2 regions of the Actinophytocola sediminis genome follow, and region 2 is predicted to be linked to the other one. Evidence: riboswitches for the same ligand, from Rfam matches in the RefSeq annotation. Region 2 holds a riboswitch; the other holds the start of a gene.

Region 1 (7,028 bases), on a different contig from region 2:
GACGACCTACTGGACGAGGAGGTGTCCCGATGACCGCCGCGACGATGGCCCCGGTCCGGGTCCGGGCCCCGCTCGGCCGGCTGCTGCGCTCCGAGCTGCGCTTCATGCTGCGCCGGCCGCGCACGGTGATCACCCTGGGTGGTCTCGCGCTGGTGCCGGTGATCGCCGGCGTGAGCATCTCGATCGCGGCCGGGTCGGCCCGCGGCGGTGGCGACGCGGCCATCGAGGGGATCGCGTCGATGGTCGCCGGCAACGGCCTGGTGCTGCCGGTCCTGGTGCTGCTGCTGGCGCTGTCGATGCTGCTGCCGCTGATCGGCTCGATGTGGTCGGCGGACGCGATCGCCGGTGAGGCGTCGACCGGCGGGCTGCGCAACCTCCTGCTGGCGCCGGTCAGCCGACCCCGGCTGCTGGCGGTCAAGGCGTTCGGGGTCGCGACGTTGTGCCTGCTCGCGGTCGCGGTGCTGACGGTGGTCAGCGTCGTCGCCGGCGTGGTGCTGCTCGGCAGCGACGGCATGTTGACCATCTCCGGCACGACACTGCCGGTCCTGCCGTCGCTGGGGCGGATCGCGCTGATGGCCATGCTGGTCACCGTCCAGGTGTGGGGCGTGGCCGCGGTCGCGCTGGCGGTGTCCACCTGCACCGATCACCCGCTGGTGGTGCTGGCCGCGTCGGTCGGCGGCATCATCGTGTTCAGCGTGCTCGGCGAGATCTCGTCCCTCGACTGGCTGCACCCGTTCCTGATCACCGATGGCTGGACCGCGCTGACCGACGTCGTGCGCGACCCGATGCCCACCGACGGCATGACCGAGAGCCTGTTGCGCGCCCTGTGCTACATCGCCATCGGCTACTCACTCGCCCTGGCCAGGATCACCACCCGCGACGGCTAGCACCGCGATGCCGTCCTGGGCCAGGCTCAGGTGAATCGTGCTGCCCACCTCGGGCGCGTCCGCCATGCCGGCGACCGCGTCGACCACGATCCGCTGACCGGTCAGCCGGACCTGGAGCCGGGTGTGGTCGCGGCGGTGCACCCGGTGCACGACCTCCCCGGCGATCCCCGTCGTCGACGGGCGCAGCGCGGTCGGGCGCAGCCCGAGGCGGACCCGGCCCGCCGGTGCCCACGGCAGCGCCACCGACCCCAGCGCGCACTCGGCGACCCCGTCGGCCACCACGCCGTCCAGGATCTGCCCGCAGCCGAGGAACCGGGCCGTCTCCTCGTCCGCCGGCCGGCGCCACACCCGCGCCGGCGGACCGACCTGGGTGATCCGGCCCGCCCGCATCACCGCCACCCGGTCGGCCAGGGTGAACGCCTCGTCATGGTCATGGGTCACCACCAGCGCCGTGGTGCCGGTCGTGGCCAGCACCCTGGCCAGGTCCAGCGCCAACTGCTCACGCAGCACCCGGTCCAACGCCGACAACGGCTCGTCGAGCAGCAGCAGCCTCGGCCGGGGCGCCAACGCGCGTGCCAGCGCCACCCGCTGCGCCTCCCCGCCGGACAGCTCGGTCACCGGTCGCCGCTCGTAGCCGGCGAGGCCGACCATCGCCAGCAGCTCGGCCGTGCGCTCCGCCCGGTCGGCCACCTTCCGCATCCGCAGGCCGAACTCCACGTTGCCGGCCACGTCCCGATGCGGGAACAGCTGACCGTCCTGGAACACCAGCCCGAAGCCCCGCCGGTGCACCGGCACCCCGGCCAGATCGGCCCCGTCCCAGCACACCCGCCCACCTGCCGGCTCAAGCCCGGCCACCGCCCGCAGCAGCGTCGACTTGCCACAGCCCGACGGCCCGAGCAACGCCAGCACCTCGCCGTCACCCACCCGCAGGTCCACATCGGACACCGCGGTCAACGCCCCGTAGACCACCGTCAGACCAGCCACCGTCAGCGCCATTCAGACCTCCTCGCCCCCGTCAGCCCACCCGCGAGTCCAACGCTCCCGACACGTGAGCCCAACGCTGCGGACATCAGAACTCCCCGACCCGCGACCGGCCGGCCGACTCGACCAGCACCACCGCCGCCACCGTCACCACGATCAACAACGTGCACGCCGCGTAGGCCATCTGGTTGTTCAGCTCACCCGGCCGGGAGATCAGCCGCGCGATCGCCACCGGCAACGTCGCGGTGTCCGGCCGGGCCAGAAAGCTCGTCGCGCCGAACTCGCCGAGCGCCACCACGTAGCCGAACCCGGCCGAGGTCAGCAGCGCCCGCCCGGCCATCGGCACGTCGACCTCCCGCCACACCCGCCCCGGCGACGCGCCGAGCGACGCCGCCGCCTGGCGCAGCCGAGGGTCGATCGAGCGCAGCACCGGCAACAGCATCCGGATCACCAGCGGCGTCACCACCAGCGCCTGGGCCAGCGGCACCAGCGCGGGCGAGGTCCGCAGATCGCCAGGCAACATGTCCAGCGTCACCAGATACCCGAAGCCGACGGTCACCGCCGACACCCCCAACGGCAGCATCAGCGCGGTGTCCATGCCCTCCACCACCCCGCGCGGCACCCGCGCCCTGGACAGCGACACCAACACCACACACGCCACCACCCCGAGGAACACCGCGAGCACGGTCGCGTCCGCGGCCGCCCGCACCGAGTTCAGCGCCGCGTCCAGGCCGGACACCTGCAGCGAACCCTGGTAGCCGAACCCCGCCAGCGCCCGGTACCCGGCGAACCCGCCGGCGAACGACCTGGCGACCAGCACCACGATCGGCACCAGCAACAGGCACACCACGCCCACCGCCACCGCGACCACCGACACCGACAACGCCCCGCGCGGCCGCCGCGCCACCGACGCCCGCCCACGCAACCGCAGCGCCGACTCCCCGCGCCGCCGGGCGAGCGCGCCGACGGTCAACGCCGCCACCACCGCCGCCAACTGCACCAACGACAGCGCCGCGGCCCCCGACAGGTCGAGCAACTCCACCGTGCGCAGGTAGATCTCGGTCTCCAGCGTCCGGTAACGCGACCCGCCGAGGATCAGCACGACGCCGAAACTGGTGGCACAGAACAGGAACACCACCGCCGCGGCCGAGGCGAGGGCGGGCGCGATCGCGGGCAGGGTCACCGAGACGAACGCCCGCACCGGCGACGCGCCGAGCGACCGGGCAGCGTCCGCCGCCCGTCTGTCCACATGCGACCACAGGCCGGCGACCGTGCGCGCGACCACCGCCACGTTGAAGAACGCGTTCGCCAGCACGATCGCCAGCACCCCGCCGTCGGGCAACAGCGTCCGGAACGCCAACCCCACCACCACGGTCGGCAGCACGAACGGCACCAGCACCGCCACCCGGACAAGTCCCAGCCCCGGCAACGACGTCCGCGCCAACAGGTAGGCCACCGGCAGGCCGGCGAGCACCGCCAACGCGGTCGACGCGGCCGCCTGCGCCACGGTGAACCCGACCAGCCGCCAGGTCTGCGCCGAGGCGAGCACCGACAGCACCTCGCCGTCGGCGAAGCCCAGCCGCAGGATCGCCACCACCGGCCACACGAAGAACACCGCCAGGAACCCCAGCGGCACCGCCGCCGCGACCGGCAGCCAGGGGCTCAGCCCTGAACGAGCGCGCGCCACTCGTCGATCCACCGCTCCCGGTTCTTCGCGATCTCGGCCGGGTCGAGCTCACCGGCCGTCGTCGGCTGCGGGGCGGCGTGCTGCCAGGCCGCCGGCAACTCGACGTCGGATCGCGCCGGGTACACGTACATCTGGTCGGGCACCTGCTCCTGGAACTCCCGCGACAGCAGGAAGTCCAGCACCGCCCTGGCGTCCTCGGCGTTCGCCGCCCCGGCCAGCACCCCGGCGTACTCGACCTGCCGGAAACACGTGTCCAGCAAGGCCTTCGTGCGCGGCGTGCCGTCCTCGTCGATCTCGGCCGCCGGCGAGGACGCGTAGGACACCACGAGCGGCCGAGGTCCCTTGCCGGCCGAGCCGGAGAACTCCTGGGTGTAGGCCTCCTCCCAGCCGCTGACCACCAGCACCCCGCGGTCCTTCAGCGCCGTCCAGTACTCCTGCCAGCCGTCCCCGAGCGCGGCGATCGTGCCGAGCAGGAACGCGAGGCCCGGCGAGGACGTCGCCGGGTCTTCGACCACCAACATGCCGTGGTATTCGGGGCGGGTGAGGTCGGCGTAGCTCGCGGGCTCGGCCAGGCCCTTGGCCGCCAACGCGGCCGGGTCGATGTTGACGCACACGTCCCCGACGTCCACGGCCGTCAGCCGGTCGCCGTCCTCGATGGCGTAGCGCTGCGGGCCGTGCTCGGCCTCGGCGCTGCGGTACTCGGCGAACACGTCCTCGGTCAGCGCCCGCGAGGCGAACGTGGTGTCCACGCCGTAGGCCAGGTCGGCGACCGGGTTGTCCTTGGTGAGCACCAGCTGGTTGGTGAGCGCGCCGGCGTCGCCCAGCCGGCGCACGTCGATGGTGATGCCGGACTTGTCCCGGAACGCGTCGAGCACCTCCTGGCTCATCGCGAACGAGTCGTGCGTGGCCAGCACCACCCGCCGTTCGCCGTCCTCCGCCGAGTCCTCGGACATCAGCGTGCAGCCGGTGAGCGACGTGACCAACACGAGCGCGAGCACGGTTGTGCGTAACATGTTCGTCCTCTCTCCCTGCGCCGGCATGACCCGGATCAGGTTCGACGGTCGAGGGCTGCGAGCCCTCCTCTCAGCCCGGCGCTACACCGGACTCCCGTGGTGAACAGCCAGCCTACCGGTGCGCTTCGGGTGCACAGGGGCCACCATGGGGGCATGCCCGAACTGCTCTCTGACGAAGCCAAGGGGAAAGCGCTCGGTCGCCTGCGGAAGTGGCGGCTGGCCGACGGCGCTTTCGAGCGGACGGTTGAGCTAGCCGACTTTCCGCAGGCCATCCAGGTTGTGAACCGCGTGGCCGAGATCGCCGAGGACCTCAACCATCACCCCGACATCGACATCCGTTGGCGGACGGTCACGTTCCGCTGTACGACGCACTCCGAGAGTGGCATCACGGCCTACGACGTGACGCTGGCCGAGGGAATCGACGGCGTCATCGACGCCGTGCTGGACGCGGTGGCGACCGCGCCGGAGTGATCAGCTCCGGAACGGCCCGGCGACCTCGAACGTGACGCCGCCGGTCGGCAGCCCGGACGAGCCGCGCTGGGACGAGAAGTACAGCCGCGTGCCGTCCGGGCTGAACGCCGGGCCGGTGATCTCCGACCGCGAATGGCCGTCGACCCGCACGAACGGCGCGACCACGGCATCGGGCGTGATCACGCAGATCTCCAGGTTGCCGCCGTCCTCGGCGACGAACAGGTCACCGTTGGCCGCGCCGGTCACGTTGTCCACGCCGGCCAGCGGGGTGTCGTCGTCGTAGGTGAGGCCGAGCGTGCCGGCCGCCGCGTCGTAGGCCCAGACCCGGTTGTCGCCCTTGGTGGTGAACCAGCACGTGCCGGCCGCGTAGTAGCAGCCCTCGCCGCCGTCGAAGGGCAGCGTGCCGGCGACCTGGTAGCGGGTGGCCTCCTGGGACGCCGAGGGATCGGGCACTGGCGCCCAGGTGACCTGGCCGCTGGTCTGGTCCGGCTCGCCGAGCATGACCTCCAGCGCGCCGGCCGACAGGTCCGGCCAGGTCGTCGGCGTGAACCGGTAGAAGCCGCCGTCCGGCACGTCCTCGGTGAGGTAGATCACCTGCCGGTCGGCGTCCACCGCGCACGCCTCGTGCTTGAACACGCCCATGGCCGGCCGCACGATCGGGTCCGCGACGCCGAACGGGTCGGTCTCGAACACCTCGCCGCGGTCGACCTCCTCGCAGGACAGCCAGGTCTGCCACGGGGTCGCGCCGCCGGCGCAGTTCACGTTGGTGCCGTCGAGGATCCGGTAGGCGTCCACGACGGCCCCGGCGGCGTCGAACCGGATCGCGCCCGCGCCACCGACCAGCGGCACCTCGCTGTTGGACACGTAGACCCAACCGCCGCCCTCGGCGGCGAAGCACGCGCCGCCGTCCGGCGCTGGGTGCCACGGATAGCCCGAGTCGCCGACCGTGGTCCCGGTGCGCGCGACGATCCGGCTGGTGAACCCGGACGGGAGCAGCAACCCGTTGCCGTCGGCGGGCAACAGCGGCCCGTACGGACCGTCTCCCGGATCGGCCGCCGCGGCGAACGCGTTCAGCCAGGAGGCCCCACCGAAGGCCGCCGCGGCCGAACCGGCAACCGACACCCGCAGAAAGCTTCGTCGCCGCATGTCTTGCAACGTAACGTGATCGCCCGAACGCGAAAAGCGACCTTCGGCGCGGGCCGAACGGCCTAAGCCCGGTCGGTCAGCACGACCGTGGTCAACGGCGCCAGCGTCGGCGCTTCCCGGCTGCCGCCCGCCCGCTCGACGACCATCTCCGCGTGCCGGCCGTCGGTGCGCAGCGCGGCGATCGCGTTGCCGAAGAACGGGCCGGACACTTTGCGCCAGTCGACCGGCATCGGCTCGATGTCCGGCGAGCGCAGCATCCACCAGCGGACCACCGCCGCCAGCGGCCGCCACCAGGCCAGCTGGAAGAACGGCCGCAACACCCGTTGCACCTGGTTGTGCACCGGCGAGCAGGTCAGCTGGAACACCGCGGCGTTCACCGGCACCGGGAAGCTCGCCCGCGCCGCGTACACGTGGTGCACGTCGCCGGAGAGCACGCACACCGTCGACGCGTCCCCCTTGGCGATCCGCAGGATCAGCCGGGACAGCCGGTCGGAGGAGGCGCGGAACGACGGCCAGTGCTCCAGGTCGGCGGCCTGGCGGAACTTCTCCGCCAACCGGCCGCGCCGGCCCGGCCGGCGGCAGGCGACCTCGTTCATCGACTGGAGGTGGCTGATCGTGTGCGGCATCAGCCACGGCAGCGACGAGCCGATCAGCAGGTGGTCGTAGGTCCCGTCGGCGTTGTCCTCGATCCAGTCGAACTCGGCGTCGCCGACCATGGACCGGGTGCCGCCGGAGAGGATCCGGCCGGAGCGGGTGTCGATCGCGAGCAGCCGCACGTTGCCGAAGTCGCGCCGGTAGCTCCACCGGGTTCCCTTGCGCCCGTTGACCTCCTGGGCCGCCCGG
Region 2 (7,028 bases):
CTTGTCCGGGAAACGCCGGTACACGGTGGCTCTGGTGACGCCGGCACGCCGGGCCACCTGCTCGATGCTGGTCGCCTCGGCGCCGCGCTCGATCAGCAGGTCCAGCGCGGCGTCCAGGATGGCGGCGTCGGCTTCCCTGCTCCGCGGGCGGCCGGGAACACGCTCGTCGATACCCATGCGACATACAATACAGTGCTGGTCTGTATCGTAAAGAGAAGCTAGTGAACTACTTGGTCACAACTGACGTGCGAGTGGCTACTTGTCGTTCTTCTCCGTTGGCGCGCGTTCGCCGCCAGGGCCCTGGTAGTCGTTGGTCACGATCACGATCAGGCCCGGCTCGAAGTCCTCGATCCCGGTGTACCTCGGCTCCACCCGCATGCCGAACTCGTCGGCCAGCAGTTCCGCCGCCCGCTGCTCCTCGGTGCCCGGTCGGAAGTACACCGTCGTGGTCGGAATCTTCCCGCCCGAGTAGTTGCCGACGTCGGCAACCGGCCAGCCCGCCTCTTTCAGCTCGTCCGCGGCCCGCCCCGCGAGCCCGCTGATGGTGCTGTTGTTGTACACCCGGACCTGCTGGGTCTTGCCCGGCTCGCCGTTGCCGTCGCCACCGGCGGGCGGCGTCGCCGACGTGCCCGGCTGGCTCGTCGGCGACTGCCCGGTCGTCGTGCTCGGCGCGGGCTTGGTGGCCTCGGGTTCCGAGGACTCCGGTGGCCGGGTGTCCGCGGGCGCGGAGTTCGATGTGGGGGTCGGCTCGTCGTCGCCGCGTTCGGCCTGGCCGTTCCCGTTGTTGCCGAAGAGGGAGACCAGCCCGATCACCAACGACACCGCGGCCACGCCGAGCAGCACGAGTCCCGCGACCCGCAGTGGTCGCGCCGGCGACGGCTCAGGAGTGGTCATCGTGCGGTTCGCCTGGCCGAACGGGCCCGCTCACGGGCACTTCGCAGCCGACGGAGGCGCTTGACCAGCATGGGCTCGGCCCGCATCGCCTCCTGCCGGTCGAGCAGCCGGTTGACCAGCTGGTAGTACCGCGTCGGCGACAGGTCGAACTGCTCACGAATCGCCTGCTCCTTGGCCCCGGCGTGCTTCCACCACTGACGTTCGAGGGCGAGCAGGTCGCGCTCGCGCGGCGTCAGACCGTCCGTGGGGTCGCCGACCGGCGCGCTCACCGGCTCCCCGGAGGGCTCCGGCAACTCTGCGGCGTTCATCCGGCTCCTCGTCACGAGGTCTTCCTCTGCCAGGCGAATTACACGCGTGTGATTCGCCACTGTCATTACATCACGTTACCCAGGTCACCGGCTGTCCGTGTGCGCGAAACGCGGAGGCCGGACAGTTGACTATGGTCGCAACCATGGCCGTGCTCCCCATCCGAATCGCGGGCGACCCCGTGCTACACAATCCGGTCCGCCGGGTCGAGACGTTCGACGACGGCCTCCGGAGCCTAGTCGAGGACATGTTCGAGACCATGACCGCCGCGCCGGGCGTCGGCCTGGCCGCCAACCAGGTCGGTGTCGATCTTCGGCTGTTCGTCTACGACTGTCCCGGCGACGACGGCGTGCGGCACCGGGGCGTGCTGGTCAACCCAGAGCTCGAGACCTCGCCGCGCCCGGAGACCATGCCCGATCCCGAGGACGACCTGGAGGGGTGCCTGTCGGTGCCCGGCGAGTCGTTCCCGACCGCGCGGGCCAGTTGGGCCAGGGTGACCGGCCAGGACCTCGACGGCGCGCCGATCGAGGTCGAGGGCACCGGGTACTTCGCCCGCTGCCTGCAGCACGAGACCGACCATCTCGACGGCCTGCTGTACCTGAACCGCCTGGTCGGCCGGTATGCCAGGGAGTCGAAGCGGATGCTGAAGCGCAACGGGTGGGGCCGGCCGGGCCTTTCCTGGGACCCCGCCGCCGAATCGGAGCCAGAACTTCACTGACAGCGAACACGGAACAGTCGCCTGCCAGCGCACACTTGTAGTGGGTGCAACGGTGTAATCAGGCGGGCGGTGATGTGGTGTCGGACGATGAGGCGCTGGACGCCTACTCCCGCACGGTCACCGCGGTGGCCCGCACGCTGACCCCGCACGTGGCGAGCGTGGTGCTGCACCGGGGCAGCGGCTCGGCGGTCACCGTCACCGACGATGGCCACCTGCTGACCAACGCGCACGTGATCGGCTCGCACCGGCACGGCACCGCCACCTTCGCCGACGGCTCGGAGTCCGAGTTCGAGGTCATCGGCGCGGATCCGCTGTCGGACCTGGCGGTGATCCAGGCGCCGGACACCCCCGACCCGGCCGAGCTCGGCGACTCCGACCGGCTCGTGGTCGGCCAGTTGGTGGTGGCGGTCGGCAGCCCGATGGGCCTGTCCGGCTCGGTGACCGCGGGGGTGGTGAGCGGCCTCGGCCGGGCGCTGCCGGTCCGCCAGGGCCAGGCGGCCAGGGTCATCGAGGACGTGATCCAGACCGACGCCGCGCTCAACCCGGGCAACTCCGGCGGCGCGCTGGCCGACTCGACGGGCAAGGTGGTCGGCATCAACACCGCGGTGGCCGGCTACGGCCTCGGCCTCGCGATCCCGATCAACTCCACGACCAGGCGGATCATCGACACGCTGATGGTGGAGGGGCGGGTCCGGCGCGCCTACCTCGGGCTGATCGGCATTCCGGCGCCACTGCCAGACGACGTGGCCGAGCGCACCGGCCAGCAGGCGGGGCTGCGGGTGATCGAGGTGGTCAGCGGCGGTCCGGCCTACCTGGCGGGACTGCGTCCCGGCGACCTGATCCTGACCGTGGACCGCGACCAGGTGCAGAACGCGCAGGGCATCCAACGGAAGCTGTTCGCCGAGGTGATCGGCACCGACCTGGCGGTGACCGTGCTGCGCAACGGCGCGATGGTCGACGTGTTCGCCCGGCCGGTGGAGCTGACGGTCGGATAGCACATCTCCCCGGGTGTCATGGCTACCAACAGGCGATCTGTGGACAACCACTCCGGTTGTGGATAACTGGCTCTTTCCGGGCCAGATCCGGGCGGTCGCCGCGACCCCGTCGCGCACTATGGCCGCATGACACCCGACATCAGGAATGCCGTCAGGAATGCCATCAGGAATGACGTCGCCATGGCGCTAACGGCTGGTTCACCAGTTCCACCGCCTGTCCGAGTCCGGCGAGGTCGGCATACCGCCCGGCCAGCACCCCGGTCCGCAGCTCCCGCACCCTCGCGGCGGTCAAACCCTCGCCGGCCAGCAGGAACGGCACCGCCAGCCGCCAGCTGGCCACCACCGCCACCCGCCACCGGTGCGGCGCGCGCAGCGCCGCGACGGCCACCCGCAGCGCGTGCTCGGCCGGTGTCATCCCTGCCGGCGCCGCGGTGTGGTCCCACTCCCACCGCGCGGCGTCGGCGGCCGCGCATTCCAGGCACGCCGGGTCGCCCGCGCCAGGCTCGCGCCCACACTCCGCGCACCGCGTCAACCGCAGCGCCCAGTCGACGCACGTCCACGAGTACGCGCCGGCCGGCGCCGCCCGCACCCGCGCGGCCAGCTCCTGCTCCGGTTCGGCACCCGCGCTCACCCGTTGTGCCGCAAGCAGTTCCCGCCAGTCCGCGAGCCAGATCCGGTCGACGACATCCGCACAGCCAGGACACGCCGGGTACTCGCGGCCGGCCAACTCCCCACAGGTCGGGCACGGTTTCGCCGCGTCCGGCCGGTCACCCGACCTGGCGCCCGGTGGGTACGGCTGACGCACGTCCACCCCCGCACCGTACTTGGCGGCGCGGCATTCGGCCCTTGGCAGTGCCCATGACGCGTGGCTATGGTCGAGAGCGAGAACTGAAAATCTCGCGGGAGCTCGCGCCACAGCGGGCTGAGAGGGCAAATGGCGTCCGTACCGGACCCGGCTTTGCCGACCGCCTGAACCTGACCGGGTAATGCCGGCGTAGGGAGGCTTTCATGACAGCGCTTGAGGACCGTTCCGTCCGGCCACGTGTCACCACCGGCCCGATCAGCGGGTCCAGCAAGATCTACCGTGACGTCGACGGGCTACCGGTGCCCTTCCGACGGGTGGACCTGACCAACGGGGAGCATCTCGACCTCTACGACACCTCCGGCCCGTACACCGACCAGAACGCGACCATCGATGTCCACAGTGGACTGAATCGGCTGCGGGCCGACTGGGTGGCCGAACGCGAGCCGGTGAACGGCGCGGTGACCCAGCTCGCCTACGCCAAGGCCGGCGTCATCACCAAGGAGATGCGGTTCGTCGCCGCCCGCGAGGGCGTCGAGCCGGAGTTCGTGCGCCACGAGGTCGCGATCGGCCGGGCGGTGATTCCGGTCAACCGCAACCATCCCGAGGTCGAGCCGGCGATCATCGGCAAGCGGTTCCTGGTGAAGATCAACGCCAACATCGGCAACTCGGCGGTCAGCTCGTCCATCGAGGACGAGGTCGACAAGCTGGTGTGGGCGACCCGCTGGGGCGCGGACACGGTGATGGACCTGTCGACCGGCAAACGAATCCACGAGACGCGCGAGTGGATCGTGCGCAACTCGCCGGTGCCGATCGGCACGGTGCCGATCTACCAGGCGCTGGAGAAGGTCAACGGCGACCCGGCCGAGCTGACCTGGGATCTCTACCGCGACACCGTGATCGAGCAGTGCGAGCAGGGCGTGGACTACATGACGGTGCACGCCGGCGTGCTGCTGCGCTACGTCCCGCTGACCGCCAAACGGATCACCGGCATCGTGTCCCGAGGCGGTTCGATCATGGCCGCCTGGTGTCTGGCGCACCATCGGGAGTCGTTCCTGTACGAGCACTTCGTCGAGTTGTGCGAGATCCTGCGGGCCTACGACGTCACGTTCTCCCTCGGCGACGGGTTACGCCCCGGCAGCATCGCCGACGCCAACGACGAGGCCCAGTTCGCGGAGCTGCGCACGCTCGGCGAGCTGACCCACATCGCCCGCGAGCACGACGTGCAGGTGATGATCGAGGGCCCCGGCCACGTGCCGATGCACAAGATCGCCGAGAACGTCCGCCTCGAGGAGGAGCTGTGCGGCGAGGCGCCGTTCTACACGCTCGGTCCACTCGCGACGGACATCGCGCCCGCCTACGACCACATCACCTCCGCGATCGGCGCCGCGCAGATCGGCTGGGCGGGCACCGCGATGCTCTGTTACGTCACGCCGAAGGAGCATCTCGGCCTGCCCAACCGGGACGACGTGAAGACCGGCGTGATCACCTACAAGATCGCCGCGCACTCGGCCGACCTGGCCAAGGGCCATCCGCGCGCGCAGGAGTGGGACGACGCGCTGTCGCGGGCGCGCTTCGAGTTCCGCTGGACCGACCAGTTCAACCTGTCGCTCGATCCGGACACCGCGCGTTCCTATCACGACGAGACGCTGCCGGCGGAACCGGCGAAGACCGCGCACTTCTGCTCGATGTGCGGGCCGAAGTTCTGTTCCATGCGCATCACCCAGGACGTGCGCGCCTACGCGGAGAAGCACGGACTGTCCACAGTGGCGGCTATCGAGGCCGGCATGGAGGAGATGTCCGAGCGGTTCCACGACCACGGCGACCGGGTCTACCTGCCGATCAACGCCACCGAGAAAAACACCACCGAGAAAGACGCGAGCGAGAAAGCGAAGGAAGGGTGACCGAGACACCGCCACGAGTGCTCACCATCGCCGGCTCCGACTCCGGCGGTGGCGCAGGCATCCAGGCCGACCTGCGCACGTTCTTCGCCTGCGGGGTCCACGGCATGACCGCGATCACCGCGGTCACCGTGCAGAACTCGGTTGGCGTGCACGGGGTCTCGGTGCTGCCGGCCGAGGTGGTGGCCGCGCAGATCGAGACCGTCGCCGAGGACATCGGTGTGCTGGCCGCGAAGACCGGGATGCTGGCCACCGCGGAGGTGATCGCCGCGGTGGCCAAGGCCTGCGACAAGGTCCACATAGGACGCGACGGGCGGATCCCGTTCGTCGTCGACCCGGTGTCCGCGTCCATGCACGGCGACCAACTGCTGCACGACGACGCGATGGCCGCGTTACGCGCGGAGCTGTTCCCGAGGGCCACCCTGGTCACGCCCAACCTCGACGAGGTCCGGCTGCTCACCGGCATCACCGTGCGCGACCGCGACGATGCCCACGAGGCGGCCAGGGCACTGCACGCGCTCGGCCCGAGGTGGGTGCTGGTCAAGGGCGGGCACCTGCACGACGATCCGGAGTGCGTCGACCTGCTCTACGACGGCGAGACCGTCATCGAGCTGTCCGCCGAGCGCATCGACACCAGACACACCCACGGCGGCGGCGACACGATGGCCTCGTCGATCACCTCGGCGCTGGCCCGCGGTCTGGACGTGCCGGCGGCGGTCCGGTTCGGCAAGGCGTTCGTGACCCGCTCGGTCAGGGAGGCCTACCCGCTCGGCGGCGGAGTCGGCCCGGTGTCACCGTTCTGGCGGCTCGCACCCCTGCCGGAGGTGACCGAGGAGATCTAACTCCCACCTTCGGCGAATCCTCCCGGGCACCAGCGGGGCGGCGTTTACGCTTCCTTGACGCCACCACGTGAGTCCTCGGGAGGGTGCCGGTGTCGAAGACCCGCGACCGGGCACGTGCGCTGGTCGAGCACCCGCGCTTTCAGCGGTTCGTCATCTGGGTGATCGTGGTGAACGCCATCACGCTCGGCCTGGAGACCTCGACCGGGGTGATGAACAGCGTCGGCGGCGTGCTGCACGTGGCGGACCGCGTGATGCTGACGATCTTCGTGGTGGAGTTGGTGTGCCGGCTCTACGCGCATGGCTGGCGGTTCTTCACCGACCCGTGGAACGTCTTCGACTTCCTGATCGTCGGCATCTCGCTGGTGCCGGCGACCGGGCCGCTGTCGGTGCTGCGGGCACTACGGGTGCTTCGGGTGTTGCGGCTGGTGTCGGCCGTGCCGGCGATGCGCCGGGTGGTGTCGGGGCTGTTGGCCGCGGTGCCCGGCATGGCGTCGATCGGCGCGCTGCTCGCGCTGATCATCTACGTGGCCGCCGTGATGGCGACGAAGCTGTTCGGCGAGATCGCCCCGC

The links. Region 2 has a riboswitch for thiamine pyrophosphate ahead of thiC (phosphomethylpyrimidine synthase ThiC). Riboswitches for the same ligand answer to the same signal wherever they lie in the genome.
Region 1: it holds a riboswitch for thiamine pyrophosphate, as region 2 does, so the genes downstream of both, ACYVIP_RS28420 (thiamine ABC transporter substrate-binding protein) here and thiC (phosphomethylpyrimidine synthase ThiC) in region 2, are expected to answer to the same signal.

What each region holds. Positions count from the first base shown of each region.
Region 1 covers NZ_BAAGXS010000057.1:20,211-27,238, reverse strand. The annotation lists gene ACYVIP_RS28440 (ABC transporter ATP-binding protein) at 1-33, shown strand, start outside; gene ACYVIP_RS28435 (ABC transporter permease subunit) at 30-887, shown strand; gene ACYVIP_RS28430 (ABC transporter ATP-binding protein) at 849-1,883, opposite strand; gene ACYVIP_RS28425 (ABC transporter permease) at 1,957-3,555, opposite strand; gene ACYVIP_RS28420 (thiamine ABC transporter substrate-binding protein) at 3,531-4,568, opposite strand; TPP riboswitch at 4,563-4,676, opposite strand; gene ACYVIP_RS28415 (4a-hydroxytetrahydrobiopterin dehydratase) at 4,722-5,039, shown strand; gene ACYVIP_RS28410 (alkaline phosphatase PhoX) at 5,040-6,185, opposite strand; gene ACYVIP_RS28405 (alkaline phosphatase D family protein) at 6,248-7,028, opposite strand, start outside.
Region 2 covers NZ_BAAGXS010000077.1:58,279-65,306, reverse strand. The annotation lists gene ACYVIP_RS35355 (TetR/AcrR family transcriptional regulator) at 1-177, opposite strand, end outside; gene ACYVIP_RS35350 (LytR C-terminal domain-containing protein) at 256-894, opposite strand; gene ACYVIP_RS35345 (DUF3263 domain-containing protein) at 891-1,202, opposite strand; gene ACYVIP_RS35340 (peptide deformylase) at 1,346-1,918, shown strand; gene ACYVIP_RS35335 (S1C family serine protease) at 1,996-2,913, shown strand; gene ACYVIP_RS35330 (hypothetical protein) at 3,077-3,724, opposite strand; TPP riboswitch at 3,803-3,931, shown strand; gene thiC (phosphomethylpyrimidine synthase ThiC) at 3,922-5,619, shown strand; gene thiD (bifunctional hydroxymethylpyrimidine kinase/phosphomethylpyrimidine kinase) at 5,616-6,458, shown strand; gene ACYVIP_RS35315 (ion transporter) at 6,548-7,028, shown strand, end outside.